Regions from separate parts of the Kitasatospora sp. NPDC054768 genome, predicted to be linked through region 1. Evidence: riboswitches for the same ligand, from Rfam matches in the RefSeq annotation. Region 1 holds a riboswitch; each other region holds the start of a gene.
What was found. A riboswitch is a leader RNA that binds a small molecule or an ion and turns the genes downstream of it on or off. The one in region 1 is predicted to bind S-adenosylmethionine.
Positions count from the first base shown of each region.

Region 2: it holds a riboswitch for S-adenosylmethionine, as region 1 does, so the genes downstream of both, thrC (threonine synthase) here and ACWGKU_RS28605 (IclR family transcriptional regulator) in region 1, are expected to answer to the same signal.
Region 3: it holds a riboswitch for S-adenosylmethionine, as region 1 does, so the genes downstream of both, ACWGKU_RS14745 (aminotransferase class V-fold PLP-dependent enzyme) here and ACWGKU_RS28605 (IclR family transcriptional regulator) in region 1, are expected to answer to the same signal.

Region 1 is NZ_JBSHBN010000117.1:9,601-12,865, forward strand. Features, by position in the region: gene ACWGKU_RS28595 (AfsR/SARP family transcriptional regulator) at 1-22, opposite strand, end outside; gene ACWGKU_RS28600 (hypothetical protein) at 284-1,357, shown strand; SAM riboswitch class I at 1,456-1,598, shown strand; gene ACWGKU_RS28605 (IclR family transcriptional regulator) at 1,799-2,512, shown strand; gene ACWGKU_RS28610 (threonine/serine exporter family protein) at 2,554-3,265, opposite strand, start outside.
Region 2 is NZ_JBSHBN010000250.1:5,535-8,799, forward strand. Features, by position in the region: gene ACWGKU_RS39070 (alpha,alpha-trehalose-phosphate synthase (UDP-forming)) at 1-389, opposite strand, end outside; gene ACWGKU_RS39075 (glucosyl-3-phosphoglycerate synthase) at 428-1,465, opposite strand; SAM riboswitch class I at 1,577-1,713, shown strand; gene thrC (threonine synthase) at 1,730-3,010, shown strand; gene ACWGKU_RS39085 (ubiquitin-like small modifier protein 1) at 3,046-3,265, shown strand, end outside.
Region 3 is NZ_JBSHBN010000039.1:42,529-45,793, forward strand. Features, by position in the region: gene ACWGKU_RS14735 (rhomboid family intramembrane serine protease) at 1-48, shown strand, start outside; gene ACWGKU_RS14740 (Lrp/AsnC family transcriptional regulator) at 45-326, shown strand; gene ACWGKU_RS14745 (aminotransferase class V-fold PLP-dependent enzyme) at 330-1,715, opposite strand; SAM riboswitch class IV at 1,767-1,885, opposite strand; gene trpD (anthranilate phosphoribosyltransferase) at 1,994-3,070, opposite strand; gene ACWGKU_RS14755 (response regulator) at 3,190-3,265, opposite strand, start outside.

The sequences.
Region 1 (3,265 bases):
CCGAGAACCGGAAATCATCCATCCCTGCACCTGCCCGCCTCATGTGCTCGCCCCCGTCCGCGCACGTGCCGCCCCCCGATTCGATGAGCCCCTATCAACCCACGGCACCCCGCGGGATGTCGAGGGATCATCGACCCGGTGGTGATCCGGCGTTGATCGGCCGTGACCACAATCGACGGTGTGGCGCCCGCAGTCGGCCCGGCCCCGACCGCCGGACCCGCCACGTCCCCGGTCGCCCGGCCGCCGTCCGGCCGACCACCACGGCTCTCGGAGGCGGACCCCCATGAACACCGACCTGCTCCACCGGCTGCTCGACGTCGACCCGGCCGCCGGACCGGTCGACCTGCTCCACCGCGCCCGGGGCGAGCGCCACCTCCCGTACCTGGTGCTCGCCGCGCTCGCCCGGGACGGCGTCCGGATGGGCCGGCACGCCCGCGCCGAGCTGCAGCGCGCCCGCGACCGGGCCGAGTGCTACGCGGGCGTCGCGCGCGACCTCGCCGACGCCACCGGGGTCCGCCCGATCCGCGACCTGCCACTGGCCGGCTACTACCCGCCCGACCTGCCCCGGCCGCTGGCCGAGCTCGGCCTCGTCAGCCCCACCGAGGCCACGCTCTGGCAGGCCGTCAACCGGCTGGTCACCGATCACCCGGTGGAGTCCGTGGAGGTCACCCTGTTCGGCGAGCGGCCCCGGCACACCGCCGTCACCCTGCGCTGGCCGGGCGAGGACCCGCTGCTGGACCCGTGGTACCAGGTACGGGTCGCCACCGCCGCGCTCACCGGGGACCTCGCCACCGTCCCGGTCCGCCCCTACCTGGCCGCCGACGACCACGTGGAATGCCTGATCGCCCTCGCCGAGGAGGGGCTCGGGCGCGCCTTCCTCGCGGGCGACGTGATCGACGTCGCCCAGCTCGCCGGGCAGCCCTTCGACGCCGTCGAGACCGCCGCGGTGGTCGCCGCCTACCGGCTCGCCCCGGAGGCCGCGGCCCTCCTCGACCTCGCCGCCGAACACGTGCCGCTCGGCTCCCTGCGGGACGTGCGCACCGTCCTGGAGACCGAGGTCGCCCCCGAACGGCGCCGCCGCCGCGGCCGCCACCGCCCGCTCCGGCCGCGCCACGGCACCCTGCTGCGCCGCACCGTCATCCGGCACCGGTGGGACGAGGCCCTGCTGCTCCCGGCCGGCGACGCGACCCTGCTGCTCACCCCGGTCGCCGACTACCTGCTCGGCCCCGAGGGCACCCGGCCGACGGCCTCCGAACGCTCCGCCGCCCTCGCCGCCCTGAGCGCCTGGGACGCCACCGCCCCCGGCGGCCCGGACCGGGCCCCGTGCACCGGCCTGTCGGAGCCGCGCCACCGCTGAGCGGGCCCGCGGGCGGCGGCCGGGGTGGGGGTCGGGGGTGGGGGTCGGAGGTGGGGGGGCTTGCCGAGCGGCCCGGGAAGTCTTGTATCGTTCCTGGCGAATCATCCAGAGGGGTGGAGGGACCGGCCCTACGAAGCCCCGGCAACTCCCCGTTCGACCCGGCGTCCGAAGTACGCGCCGTGCCGTCCGGGGGCAGTGCCAACTCCGGCCTGTCGCCACTGTGGCGCGGGAAAGATGAGGAGACACGGTGCTCTCTGTGCTGTCCTTCGCCCGGGCGCTTCCCGCCCCGGCGCTTTCGCGTACCCGTCTCGTGCCCGGCGCAGGCAATCGGCCGTTTCCCCCGGCCCGTCCTCGCTGACCACACCCCCCGGCTCCCCGCCAGGAGCCGCCGTGAGCAGCGACCGTCCGCTGCTCCGGGCCCCGAGACTGGAGTACCCCCACATGGAGAACACGAGTGGCGTCGGCGTGCTCGACAAGGTCACCTCGATCCTCGGCACCCTGGAGGCCGGCCCCGCCACGCTGGGCGGCCTGGTCGCCGCCACCGGCATGGCGCGGCCCACCGCCCACCGGCTGGCCGTCGCACTCGAACACCACCGCCTGGTCAGCAGGGACACCCAGGGCCGGTTCATGCTCGGCCCGCGGGTCGGCGAGCTCGCGACGGCGGCCGGCGAGGACCGGCTGCTGGCCGCGGCCGGCTCGGTCCTCACCCAACTGCGCGACATCACCGGCGAGAGCGCCCAGCTCTACCGCCGGCAGGGCGAGGTGCGGATCTGCGTGGCCGCCGCCGAGCGCCTCACCGGCCTGCGCGACACCGTTCCGGTGGGCGTCACCCTCCCCATGAAGGTCGGCGCCGCCGCCCAGATCCTGCTGGCCTGGGAGGAGCCCGAACGGCTCCACCGCGGACTGCAGGGCGCCCGTTTCACCGCCACCGCGCTGAGCGGCGTACGGCGCCGGGGCTGGGCCCAGTCGGTCGGCGAGCGCGAACTCGGGGTCGCCTCCGTCTCCGCGCCGGTCCGCGGCCAGTCCAACCGGGTGGTCGCCGCCGTCACGGTGTCCGGCCCGATCGAACGCCTCACCCGGCACCCCGGCGCCCAGCTCTCCCAGGCCGTCGTCGAGGCCGCCCACCGGCTCACCGAGGCCCTGCGCCACCCCTGAGCGGGGGCCCCGCCCGCGTCGGGGCCCCGCCTGCCCCGGGCTCAGGCCCGGGGCAGCAGGACGGCGCGGGAGGGACGCGGGATCCGGCTGATCACCGAGCCGATCAGGGTGCCGATCGACACCCCGAAGACCGCCGACACGGCCGTCAGCACCGACTGCGCGCCGTTCCCGACCTCGATCTGCGCCGTGTGCAGCAGGCCGAAGGAGCCCGGTACCACGATCCAGAACGCCGGGAGGTAGAGCACCTGCCAGAGCGGACCGCCCGGCAGCCAGTGCACCAGGGTGGCCGCGGCCGCGGCGGTGACCGCGCCGGCCAGGCCGCCGACCGCCGCGCCGTGCGCCGACCCCACCACCACCTGGACCGTGACGCTGACCGCGATCACCACGACGATCCACGGGACGGCCGAGGGCGGGGTGTTCACGCTGACCACCACGCCCGCCACCGCGAGCGCCAGCCCCAGCGCGATCACCCACCAGCTCGGCCTGGCGACCTGCACGTCGGCCAGCGCGGCGGCCGGCACGCCGGCCGCCGTCGCGGCCGCGGCCACCCCGGCGAGGAACAGCGCCAGCTGCACCGCACCGGACACCAGCCGGGCCGTACCCGCGCTGGCCGCACCCGCGGCGATCTCCGACAGCCCGGTGACGAGCAGTCCGCCCGGCAGCAGGATCGCCAGCGTGGCCACGATGGTCCGCAGCGGGCCCTCCAGCAGCCCGGCCCGGGCGAGCGAGAGGACCAGCAGCGCGACCAGGAAA
Region 2 (3,265 bases), on a different contig from region 1:
AAGGCGGGTGCCGTGGGGGTCGCGTAGAGCAGGTGGTGGACGAACCACAGGGTGGAGTTGGCGACGCCGTTGTAGGCGCGGGCGAAGGTCTGCGGGTCGATGTCCAGCATCCGTACGGCCTGGCCGCCGACCTCGTGGCCGGCCAGGTCGAGGCGGCCGTACGGCGCCTCGGCGGCGGCTCTGCGGTCGGCGTCGTTGAGGGCGGCGCAGACCCAGACGGCGTTCGGGTCCGCGATGGCGGAGAGGCCGGAGACCAGTCCGCCGCCGCCGCGGCGCAGGGTCAGCGTGCCGTCGTCGGCGGTGCTGAAGGACACCGGTCCCCGGTTGGAGGCAACCAGGACGGGGGCGGTGCCGGTCGCGCTCGAACGGTTGGTCGTGAGATCGCCCATGGTTGGGATGTTGCCGGGGGTTCGGGGCGGCAAACCCCTCAATGACGGGTCGCGTATTCGGGGACGGTGTGCATCGGGGGGCGTTCCAGGGCGGTCACCGGGTGGGTGTGGGCGGTGAAGGCGCGGGTTTCCGGGTCGCGGGTGAACTGGGTGAGTTGGGGGTGGACGAGGTCGGCGGAGGCCTTGAGGCGGTGGGTGCGGTCGAGGCGTTCCAGGGCGGTCCGGTAGATGGTGGCGGCCATCCGGCCGAGGGCCTGGCCGTCCTGGTGGCGGTGGTGCCGGACGCCGACGTCCACCTGGGCCAGGGCGTCCAGACCGGCCAGTTCCAGGGCGTCGACCAGCAGGCCGAGTTCGACGCCGTAGCCGGTGGGGAAGGGCAGCCGTTCGAGCAGTGAGCGGCGGGCCGCGTACTCGCCGCCGAGGGGCTGGACGAAACCGGCGAGTTCCGGCCAGTGGAGGTTGAGCAGGGGCCGGGCGACGAGTTCGGTGACCCGGCCGCCGCCGGCGGGCAGGACGGCGCCCTCGGATTCCAGCGGGCGGTCGTACATGGCCTTGACCAGTTGGATGGACTCGTCGGTCAGCAGCGGGCCGAGGATGCCGGAGACGAGGGCCGGGTCGAATTCGCGCAGGTCGGCGTCGACGAAGCAGACGATGTCGCCGCGGGTGACCAGCAGCGAGCGCCAGAGCACCTCGCCCTTGCCGGGGACGGCGGGCAGCCGGGGCAGGACGGCGTCGCGGTGCTCGACCCGGGCGCCGGCCTCGGCGGCGACGGCGGCCGTGGCGTCGGTGGAGCCCGAGTCGACGACGACGAGTTCGTCGACGAGCGGGAGGCGTTCCATCAGCTCGCGGCGGATGGTGCGGACGATGTCGCCGACGGTGGCCTCCTCGTCCAGGGCGGGGAGGACCACGCTGACGGTGCGGCCGGTGCGTTCCTTGGCGGCGAGGAGGGTGTGGACCGGCCGGTCGGCCGCGCTCCAGGAGCGGCGGCGCAGCCAGGACGCCGCCTGCGGGAGGAGCTCGGGAATCGGTTCGGCGGGCACGGAGGTCTCCTCGGCGGGGTCGGTGGGACGGGTCATCTCGCGTGGCGGACGGACCCGTTCAGGATTGACGCCTTCGGATACAGTCTTCGTACAGCGGTCGGACCTTTGCACGCCGGGGTCGCCGTTGAGCATCACCACAATTTCACAAGCTCATCCAGAGGGACTGAGGGAACGGCCCGTTGACGTCCCGGCAACCTTCCCGCGCGGCTGTCTGTCGACAGGCCCCGGCGGGACAGGTGCCAATTCCGGCCTGTGGCGCGACCGTGCCACGGGGAAGATGAGGAGAGAGGCCTCGCCATCATGGCTATCGACACCGCCGCACCTGTTTCCGTCGACCTCGGCCCCGCCGCCGCGCTGTCCTGTCGCGAGTGCGGCACCCGCTTCCCGCTCGGCCCCAGCTTCGCCTGCCTGGAGTGCTTCGGCCCGCTGGAGATCGCCTACGAGTTCGGCAGCGAGGGCGCCGAGGAGCTGCGCAAGCGGATCGAGGCCGGTCCGGCGTCCATCTGGCGGTACGCGCCGCTGCTGCCGGTTCCGGCCGACGTGGCGTCGAAGCCCAATCTGAACCCGGGGTGGACCCCGCTGGTGAAGGCGGACAACCTGGGCCGGGAGCTCGGTTTCACCGCCCAGCTGCACGTCAAGGACGACTCCGGGAACCCGACGCACTCGTTCAAGGACCGGGTGGTCGCCTGCGCGATCGAGGCGGCCCGGGCGTTCGGGTACACCACGCTGTCCTGCTCCTCCACCGGCAACCTGGCCGGCGCGGTGGGGGCGGCGGCGGCCCGGGCCGGGTTCCGGTCCTGCGTGTTCATCCCGCACGACCTGGAGCAGGGCAAGGTCGTCATGGCCGGGGTGTACGGCGGCGAGCTGGTCGGCATCGAGGGCAACTACGACGACGTGAACCGCTTCTGCTCGGAGCTGATCGGCGATTCGGCCGGCGAGGGCTGGGGCTTCGTCAACGTGAACCTGCGGCCGTACTACGGCGAGGGTTCCAAGACGCTGGCGTACGAGATCTGCGAGCAGCTCGGCTGGCGGCTGCCGGAGCAGATCGTGATCCCGATCGCCTCGGGCTCGCAGCTGACGAAGATCGACAAGGGCCTCCAGGAGCTGATCAGGCTCGGCCTGGTCGAGGACCGGCCGTACCGGATCTTCGGCGCCCAGGCCGAGGGCTGCTCGCCGGTGTCGGCCGCGTTCAAGGCCGGCCGGGACGTGATCAAGCCGGTCAAGCCGGACACCATCGCCAAGTCGCTGGCGATCGGCAACCCGGCCGACGGCCCGTACGTGCTGGACATCGCCCGCCGCACCGGTGGCGCGGTGGAGGACGTCACGGACGCCGAGGTCGTGGCGGCGATCCGGCTGCTGGCGCGGACCGAGGGCATCTTCGCCGAGACCGCCGGCGGGGTGACCGTCGGCGTGCTGAAGAAGCTGGTCGAGACCGGGCAGCTGGATCCGGCCAAGGAAACCGTCGCGATCAACACCGGCGACGGCCTGAAGACCCTGGACGCCGTCTCCGACGCCGGGATGACCGCCGTCATCCGCCCGACGCTGGACTCGTTCCGCGCCGCCGGCCTCGCGTCCGTCTGAACCACCCGATCGGCCCCGCCCCCGCAAGGAGAGTCATGAGCGCCAACGTCCGCATTCCCACCATCCTCCGCACCTACACCGACGGTGCCGCCGTGGTGACCGCCGAGGGTGCCACCCTGGCCGAGGTCGTCGCCGACCTGGAGAAGAACCACCCGGGCATCTCGGCCCGCATCCTGGACGACACCGGCAAGCTGCGCCGCTTCGTGAACGTCTACGTGAACGACGACGACGTGCGTTTCGCCGAGGGCCTGGCGA
Region 3 (3,265 bases), on a different contig from region 1:
CGACGCCCGATACGCTGGCGGCACCCCACAAAGGAGCCCGAACTGTGATCACCGCCATCGTCCTGATCAAGACCAGTGTCGACCGCATCCCGGAGATCGCCGAATCCATCGCCGCCATCGACGGCGTCAGCGAGGTCTACTCGGTGACCGGGGGCTACAACCTGGTGGCGATGGTGCGGGTGCGCCGGCACGACGACCTGGCCGAGGTCATCCCGGGCCGGCTCAACAAGGTCCCGGGCGTGGCCCACACCGAGACCCAGATCGCCTTCCGCACCTACTCCCAGCACGACCTGGAAGCCGCCTTCGCCCTGGGCCTGGACGAGTAGCGCTCAGCCCTCGCGCCGGCCCCGGTCGATCTGCACGGTCGCGACGCAGCGACCGCCCTCGTTACGGTAGTTCCAGGCCGCCCCGTCCGTGACCAGCTCCCGGACGGCGGTCAGGAAGCGGTCGACGTGCTCGTCCGGCGTCCCGGCGCCGAAGCTCACCCGGATCGCGTTCAGGCTGCGCTCGCCCGGCAGCGAGGGCTCCGGCGCGCCGCACTCGGACGGGGCGACGTCCTCGTCCCCGAGCAGCGTGCGCACCAGCGGGTGGGCACAGAACAGGCCGTCGCGCACCCCGATGCCGTACTCGGCGGACAGCGCGGCCGAGAAGTGCGAGCTGTTCCAGCCCCGGACGACGAAGGACAGCACGCCGACCCGGGCGGAGTCGGAGCCGAACAGGTTCAGCACCTTGACCTGCGGGATCTGCGCCAGCCCGGCCGTCAGCCGGGCGATCAGCTGCTGCTCGCGGGCCTCCAGCGCGTCGAAGCCGGCCTCGGTCAGGGCCCGGCAGGCCGAGGCGATCGCGTAGGCGCCGATGACGTTCGGCGAGCCGGCCTCGTGCCGGGCCGGGCCGGTGTGCCACTGCACGGCCACCGAGCCGTCGCTCTCCCGGGCCACCGTCCGGGTCGCCCCGCCGCCGGCCAGGTACGGCTCGGCCGCGTCCAGCCAGTCCGCCCGGCCGGCCAGCACCCCGGCGCCGAACGGCGCGTAGATCTTGTGGCCGGAGAAGGCGATCCAGTCGACGTCCAGCTCACGGACCGAGACCCGCTGGTGCGGCGCCAGCTGGGCGGCGTCCAGCACCACCCGGGCGCCGTGCCGGTGCGCGGTCCGGGTCAGCTCGGCGACCGGCCACAGCTCGCCGGTCACGTTGGAGGCGCCGGTGACGCAGAGCAGCTTGGGGCCCTCGGGCGCCCCGGCGAGGGCGGCGTCCAGCGCGGCCACCGCCTCGGCCCGGGAGCGAGGCGCCCGCAGGTAGGTGACGCCCAGTCCGGCGTGCGCCCAGGGCAGCAGCGAGGCGTGGTGCTCGGTCTCGAAGGCGAACACCCGGGTGCCGGCCGGAACGGCCGCGGCCAGCAGGTTGAGCGAGTCGGTGGTGGCCCGGGTGAAGACCACCTGGTCGCCCTCGCGCAGGTCGAGGAACTCGCCGACGGTGCGCCGGCTCTGCTCGAACAGGTCGGTGGACAGCTGGGAGAGGTACCCGGCCCCGCGGTGGACGCTGCCGTAGTACGGCGCGTAGGCGGCGACGTCGTCCCACACCCGCTGAAGCGCCGGGGAGCTGGCCGCGTAGTCCAGCGCCGCGTAGCCGACCTTCTCACCGTTGGCGAGCGGGACCTGGACGTCGGCGCCGAGGACGGCGAGCGGGGCGCAGGTCTCGGTGGTGGCGAGAGGGGACATGAGGATGCACTCCTTCAGGGGTGAGGGACCCCGGGAGTGCTAGTCGTCGGGCGTCCGCGCTTGTCGCACGGACGGCTTGCCGTGACGACCCGGTCCTCACCCAGGGCACCCCGCCACGGACGGAGGGTTGCCGGACAGCCAGCTGGGGCTTCGCACTGTCACTCATGACCTGGCCAAGACTCTAGGCCGCGTCCATCGGGTGGTCAAACGGGCATCCAGCATCCGGACAGCGCGGGAGCCCGTGCCGGCGTTCCGGCACGGGCTCCCCAACTACCGCCTCAGATCCGGCTGGTGGCCTCCGACCAGCGCCGCAGCAGGTCCTGCGCGGCACCGGAGTCGATCGCCTCCGCGGCCCGCTCCATGCCGGCCGCAAGCTGCTCGGCGAGCGGCGCCTCGCCGAGGTCCAGCGCGACCAGTGCCGCCGCCGTGTTCAGCAGGACGGCGTCCCGCACCGGCCCGTGCTCCCCCGCCAGCAGCCGCCGCGCGACCTCGGCGTTGTACGAGGCGTCCGCCCCGCGCAGCGCCTCGATGCCGACCAGCTCGATACCGACGTCCCGCGGGTCGAAGGTGGTCTCGGTGACCACCCCGTCGCGCACCAGCCAGACCTGCGAGGTGGTGGTGATGGTCAGCTCGTCCAGCCCGTCGTCACCGCGGAAGACCAGCGCCGTCGCGCCCCGTTCGGCCAGCACCCCGGCGATCAGCCCGGCCAGCCGGGTGTCGAAGCAGCCGATGGCGTGCGCGGTGACCCTGGCCGGGTTGGTGAGCGGGCCGAGGATGTTGAAGGAGGTCGGCACCCCGAGGTCGCGCCGCGCGGTGGCGGCGTGCCGCATCGAGGGGTGGAACTTGGCCGCGAAGCAGAAGGTGAGACCGACCTCCTCGGCCACCTCGGCGACCCGCTGCGAGGAGAGGTCCAGCGCCACCCCGAGCTTCTCCAGCACGTCCGAGGAGCCGCTGCTGGAGGAGGCCGACCGGTTGCCGTGCTTGACCACCTTGGCGCCGGCGGCCGCCGCGACGATCGCCGACATGGTGGAGATGTTGACGGTCTTCGCCCGGTCCCCGCCGGTGCCGACGATGTCCACCGCCGGTCCGGGGATCTCCAGCGGCTCGGCGTGCTCGTACATCGCGTCGACCAGGCCGGCGATCTCCTCGACCGACTCGCCCTTGGCCCGCAGCGCGATCATGAACCCGGCCACCTGCACGGGGGACGCCTCGCCGCTCATGATCCGGTCCATCGCCCACGCGGTGGACGCGCGGTCGAGGTCCTCCCCCTGCAACAGCGCGGCCAGGAGGTCCGGCCAGGTGCGGATCACCTGCGCGGGGTCGCTACCGCCGTTCGCAGGGTTCACGTTCACCATGGCTGACTCCAGCTGTTTGTCGGTTCCCCGCTCCGGGGGGACGTCCGTGCGGATGGAGCCAGCCTATCGAGCGAAGCGGCCGCTTCTACCCCTCTCTTTTCCAGTTGCCGGGGGGGAATTCAGCGGACGACCGGAGTCCGCTTCGCCAGCCGCGCCCGCAGCAGGGTGGCGACCGCCCCGGCCAGCGCCACCGGC